Regions from separate parts of the Moritella sp. 24 genome, predicted to be linked through region 2. Evidence: predicted binding sites of a transcription regulator. Region 2 holds the regulator's gene; the other holds the start of a gene.

Region 1 (3,431 bases), 1.6 Mb from region 2:
AGCAGCAAACATGTAATCATCATAGTTACCTGGGTAAACGCGTAGTTCACCGAAATCAAGGTCAGCCATGTGAGTACAAACACTGTTTAAGAAATGGCGATCATGCGAGATGATTACCATTGTACTTTGACGTGCATTTAGTGTTTCTTCTAACCAGTCAATCGTTGCGATATCCAAGTTATTCGTTGGTTCGTCAAGTAGTAAGATATCTGGATCAGAGAATAGTGCTTGTGCTAGTAGTACACGTAGTTTCCAACCTGGAGCAACTTCGCTCATTAGGCCGTAATGCTGCTCTACAGGGATACCAACACCGATTAGTAGTTCACCCGCACGAGATTCAGCTGTGTAGCCATCCATCTCTGCAAATTCACTTTCTAGATCGCCAACACGCATACCATCTGCTTCAGACATATCAGGGTTAGCATAAATTGCATCACGCTCTTCTTTCACTGCCCACATTTCTGCGTGGCCCATGATTACTGTATCAATTACAGTGTTCGTTTCGAATGCGAATTGATCCTGACGTAATTTACCTAGACGTTCGTTCTCATCAAGCTTCACGTTACCAGAGCTTTGATCTAAATCGCCACCTAGGATTTTCATGAATGTTGATTTACCACAACCGTTAGCACCGATTAAACCGTAACGGTTACCGCCACCGAACTTAACTGAGATATTTTCGAAAAGTGGCTTGGCACCGAACTGCATTGTAATATTTGCTGTGCTAATGATAGGGAACGCTCCTGTCCAAAAAATGGACTAAATATAGATTACTGAATTTTAAGTTGGCGGAGTATAGCATCTAATGTGATGTAAATCACGTAGTCTGATTGGGAAAAGAAACGAAAAGGAGGATATTTTATATTAGGGCTTATTTAACACTGGGACTGACTGCATCCATGCAATCAAGTTAGCCTACTTTATATTACTGTAGACCTTTATATCATCAACTGACTTTAAACAACTGCAGCAGGTACTTGCGAAAATAACAACCACGCGCCAAGTAATACAAATACAGAACCCATGATCTTATGTTGGTAGATATGGAAACGTTCATTAGTTAATAATGATTTACCTAAAGTACCCACTGTAACCACAAGTAATAAGTTAAACAACAAACCTAATACATTAAGTAATAAACCAAGGGCTAGCATTTGTTCACCCGATGACGTCTCAATATTTGATGATACAAACTGCGGCAAGAACAACACAAAGAACAACAAGGCTTTTGGGTTTAATAGATTACTAAATACGGCCTTGCGGTACAGTGAACGTGCCATTTTACTTGTTTGATCCACTTCAGGTGCAACAACCGAATTTGTACGTAAACAATCCCAACCCATTTTTAATAAATACAAACCACCCAAAAAGTGCAGCGCTTTAAGCGCCATCGGGCTCATGGCGATCATCGCAGACACACCCATTGCCGCTAATAACGTTAAAATAATGCCTGATGTTGCATTACCTAAACTGGCAAACAATCCCACCTTGCGGCCATAACTTAAGCTTGAGCTCGCAATTAATAGCATATCAGGGCCAGGGATCAGCAATAACGCCACAACAGCAGTTAAGTACACGGGTAAAATAGAGAAATCAATCATGAAAGGTTCGCATTACAAAAAAAGGAACTGGATTGTAATACAATAAGCAATATTTTCACCTAAAATTTAGCTAAAAGTGCAGTTAATGATATCAAGATGACGTTGAAGTACAGGGTTAACGCTAATCAGCCCCATCACCTACGATACTGAATACCTCAAAAAAACTGTCGGTGATTTTTACACCATCGTCATAAACAGCTTATCGATAAAAACTACTATTCTGATTTTAAACACAAAATACAAGGTGGCATAAGCGATGCAAGATGCTAAGTGCTAGTAAATAAAAACTCACGTTAACTTTATAAAATTGTATCAAGGATAAACCTAATGAAACATAATAAAGTATTTAAAAGCATATTATCAACAGTCACATTATCGACAATGGCCGTGATGGTAACACCAGCACTGGCAACCCCAATTAATACGAATATCGTCGCTGTTGTAGATGAATCCGGTTCAATGGGTGGTGAGCACGCTTGGTTACCAAGTATGATTACAAGTTTGAATGCTGCGTTATTAACTGCAGCAGGTGTAGATGCGTTTAGTGCTACCTATGGCTTAACAGGCTTTGGTGGCAATGGTGGGCATAGACCTGGACATAAGCATCTTGTCGGGGGCGGGGACTTTGGCACTGCAGGTCAATTCGGTGCAGCCGCGGGGTCATTAAATACCAGTGGTAGTCATGAGAATGGTTTCCAAGCTATCAACTATGCTTTAAATAACTATGGATACACAGCTGGTGCAGTTAAAAATCTAATCTTAGTCACCGATGAAGATAGCGATGGGAATACTCCTCAAGCAAGTGTTATTGCAAATTTATCCCGCAACAATGCATTACTTAACGCTGTTATTGATGTATCTTTTAAATGTGGTGACGGTACTAAAGCACTTGGTATGAGCGCTACAAAAGGTTATAAAGCAGATGGTTCCGGAGGATTTACCACCTGTTTAGGTGCAACGGCATATGGGGGGTTTGTTAATTCACTTGCTGATTACGTTGATTTAGCACTTAATACTGGTGGTGCAGCATGGGATTTAAAAGAACTTCGAGCCGGAGGTAATAGAGCGGTTTCATTTACCAATGCTTTTGTTGATGTGAAAGTAGAAGAAATTATTACACATGTGCCAGAACCAACAACTGTAGCGTTCTTAGGGCTAGGTGTTTTAAGCATGGGAATGCTAAGAAGACAGAAAAAAAACAATATGGATAATTTAGCGTAGTCACTACCTGCTCTATTACTCCATTTTGATTAGGTCATCGGTCTATAATATAAATTACGCGTTATGGATCGATACCTGCTATTTAAAAGTTCTCTTTCATTTCCAAATAACTACTACGTATATGTTCAATCAGCAGCTGTACTTTTTTGGCTGGTTTACGGGTATACGGATACACAGCATAAATACCAATTACTTTCGCCGTTTGCTGTGACAGCACTTCCACCAACTTTCCGTTACTTAATTCATTGTAGATAAGACATTTTGGTAGATAGGCCAGTCCCTTCCCTGCTATCGCGACTTGCTTTAACGCCACTGCATTATTCGAACTAAAATTACCGGATACTTTGACATTGTACGGTGCATCATCACGTGTGAATAACCAATTAAAAGCACCGCTGGTTTGGCAGGTATAACCAAGGCAATTATACGGGGCTAACTGCTCAGGAAATTGCGGTTCGCCTTGTTGTGCTAAATACTCAGGGCTTGCGCATATCATCCAACGAGAATTAAAGATATGACGCGCAATCAAACTTGAATCTTCTAAATGGCCTGTTCGGATCACCAAATCATAACCATCCGCCACTAAATCAACGAAATCATTATTCATTG
Region 2 (3,431 bases):
TAATACTTTTTCATCCGCATAGTTATCTGTCATATAAGCTTGGTGAGACGTACCATTTTGTACACCAACCGCTTTACCTGATAAATCAGAAACAACGTTATACTTACCTTTTTTAGCCACTAGCACTGCAGAATTCTCATAATAAATATCAGAGAAATCAACTTGTTTCTTACGTGCTGGTGTTACGTCCATCGCTGCAATAGCTGCATCATAGCGACGGAATTTTAAACTTGGGATCAAACTATCAAATGATTGGTTAGCAAAACTACATTCCGCTTTTAATTCAGTACAAACCGCGCGGGCAATATCAATATCAAAGCCTTGGAATTCATTGTTTTCATCCATCATTTCAAATGGAGGGTACGTTGCTTCAGTTACAAATTTGATTTGTTCTGCGGCTGTTACTTGTGCCGTAGCTGAAGTTAGAATTAATGCAGTGAGTAATTTTTTCATTTGGGTCGTCCTATTCCTAATATTTTTAATAATTTAATGTTTTAAACTATTTGTAAATTAATGCTTTAAGTAATTTGTAAATTGTGGCGTTTGTGGCTGCAGGAAGTGCTCAGCACCACCAAATTCAACAATTTCACCGCGTTCAAGATAGCAAACTTGACTAGCGACTTTACGCGCGAAGTCCACTTCGTGCGTCACAACAACTTGAGTGATACCTGTCATTGAGAGTGATTTAATAATCTCAGCTACTTGATTGGTTACCTCTGGATCTAACGCCGCAGTCGGTTCATCAAATAACAACACTTCAGGTTTCATCATTAAAGCACGTGCAATTGCTACCCGTTGTTGCTGACCACCTGATAACGCTAATGGAAATACATCGGCTTTATCAGCTAGCTGTAATTGCTCAAGGATCTTCATGGCCTCTTCACGAGCTTGTTGTTTTGTTTGCTTTAAAATTTTAACTGGTGCTTCAATTAAGTTATCCATCACAGACATGTGTGGCCATAGGTTGTATTGTTGAAATACCATACCTACTTTCTGTCTTAGCATCTGACTACGCTTAGCTAATTTTTTATCACTAAGTGTGGCAGAAAAATCAAATGTTTCACCTGCGATATTGATAGAACCATTATCAGGTGTATCAAGTAAGTTAAGTACACGCAGTAGCGAACTCTTACCTGCACCACTTGGACCAAGCAGTACTAAGGTCTCGCCTTTTGCACATTTAAGGTCGATGTTTTGTAATACATCAAGTTGACCCCAAGATTTACAGATGTTTTTTAGTTCGATGCTCATAACGATAACTGAATATAATTGCACTAGATGCGAGTATAATAACCGAATAAACTTCAAAATCAACATAAATATTCACTTTAATTCGGTTTTTATGCAAAAACTCCGAATTAACCAAATTAGCTAGATAATTTATACCCTGCTGGTATCATATGAATAATTATTCAGTTCACTGCTAACCTAATTCATTTACTAATTGCATTAATGACTTAGTGACTTACTTTATAAAAAAGCTATAAAATTACTTACAGTTTCATTATAAAGTTACATTGAATTTAAGATTAGCTGCTTGAATTATAGATGAATCAACTGACATGGTAAAAAGTATGAGCGAAAAACAAGATCAGTTAGTAAAAGCATTTAAAGGATTATTGAAAGAAGAACGCCTTGGCTCACAAGGTGATATTGTCGACGCGCTAAAAGACCAAGGTTTTGACAGCGTGAATCAATCTAAAGTATCTCGAATGCTAAGTAAATTTGGTGCAGTACGTACACGCAATGCCAAGGATGAAATGGTTTATTGCTTGCCAGCAGAGTTGGGTGTACCGACGATTAGTAGCCAATTAAAAACATTAGTCTTAGATATTACGCATAACGAAAGTTTGATTGTGATCCAAACCAGCCCAGGCTCGGCACAGTTAATTGCCCGTTTATTAGATTCATTAGGTCGTACAGAAGGTATTCTCGGAACGATTGCAGGTGATGATACTATCTTTATCACACCGACAAGTACCACGATAATTACTGACGTAGATCGTGCAGTAAAAGAGTTATTTGAATATATCTAATCGCGTTCAGAAACGAGTAGCGACGCAATAAATTCAATATGTTTGGCGACATCATTCATGTCACCAAACATATAAACAGAATACCGGTTAATACAAACGACCGGTATTAGTCACGATCAAACAAAATAAGTGCGTGGTCTTCAACCCTCACACTCACAGCATCACCCACTGTCATCGGCTGCTGCATTGATACCGATAATAGCGTATTGCTATCGGTCAACGTAATCGTCGCATTGGTTGTCATGCCTAAGAATTGTTGTTGCGTTATCGTTGCAATTCCCTGCTCTACAGCTGCTAGTTTGAGTTGCTGTGGTCGCAATGCTAATAACTTCTCTTCACCGACAGTAAGCGATAACACCTGACTGCTAGTGATGATACCTAATGCCGTTTCCACACTGTATTCATCAACAACGACTGCATCTAGATAATTAACCTTACCCAAGAAATCAGCCACAAAGCGTGTTGCAGGTTGATTATATAACTCCGTTGGTGTCCCTAATTGCTCAATCTTACCTTGATGGAAGACAGCCAAACGATCAGCAAATGCAAACGCCTCTTCCTTACTGTGCGTAACAAAAATAGCACTCATGTTATGTGACTTAAGTAAGCCTCTCATCTCTTCAATCAAATGATGACGCACTTGGCTATCAATATTAGAGAAAGGTTCATCAAGTAATAACAATTCAGGAGAACATGCTAAGGCACGTGCAATCGCGACACGCTGTTGCTGACCACCTGATAGTTGATGCGGATAACGACCAGCAAACTCGGTTAAATTAACCAAATTAAGTACATAATCGAGCTTTTCTTTTTGCTTAGATTGACTCTGTTTATGCAGGCTAAACAAGATATTGTCAGTCACAGTTAAATGAGGAAATAACGCGTAATCCTGAAAGATCATACCGACATTACGCTTTTCTGGTGCAAGGTTTAACTTAGCATTATCAACCACATTGCCATTAATTTCGATGCTACCTTGTGTTGGTGGTAACAACCCAGCAATCAACTTTAACGTCGTCGTTTTACCACAACCACTCGGACCTAATAAGCAAAGTATTTCATTTTTGCCTAATGTCAGATCAAGTCCAGTAAGAATATCGACACCAGCATAACTACAATGCAGATCTGAAATGGTTAATGCAGAAGAAGAAAGTGTAGTCATCAGTGCTGTTGCTCCAAAGAACGGTTCAAGAAAATAAGTGGAATTAACCCAACTAATACAATAACAATGGCGGCTAATGCGGCTTGTTCTAACATTTCATCAGAGGCAAATTGAAATACATACGTCGCCAATGTTTCATAGTTAAATGGACGGAGCAACAAGGCCGTAGGTAACTCTTTCATTGACTCAATAAATACCAACAAAAACGCTGCTAAGATACCTTTACGTATTAA

Evidence for each region. Region 2 encodes ArgR, which controls arginine synthesis, uptake and breakdown. Its sites were predicted from a motif close to ANTGAATANNTATTCANT; they were not measured.
Region 1: HWV00_RS05550 (VWA domain-containing protein) is a predicted target of ArgR. The motif match lies at 1,877-1,894, and genes of this name have one in related genera.

What each region holds. Positions count from the first base shown of each region.
Region 1 covers NZ_CP056123.1:1,202,737-1,206,167, reverse strand. Annotated here, with positions in the region: gene HWV00_RS05560 (ABC-F family ATPase) at 1-732, opposite strand, end outside; gene HWV00_RS05555 (LysE family translocator) at 957-1,601, opposite strand; gene HWV00_RS05550 (VWA domain-containing protein) at 1,929-2,822, shown strand; gene HWV00_RS05545 (LysR family transcriptional regulator) at 2,905-3,431, opposite strand, start outside.
Region 2 covers NZ_CP056123.1:4,240,149-4,243,579, forward strand. Annotated here, with positions in the region: gene HWV00_RS18910 (transporter substrate-binding domain-containing protein) at 1-453, opposite strand, end outside; gene artP (arginine ABC transporter ATP-binding protein ArtP) at 511-1,251, opposite strand; gene argR (transcriptional regulator ArgR) at 1,575-2,036, shown strand; gene HWV00_RS18925 (ABC transporter ATP-binding protein) at 2,143-3,198, opposite strand; gene HWV00_RS18930 (iron ABC transporter permease) at 3,198-3,431, opposite strand, start outside.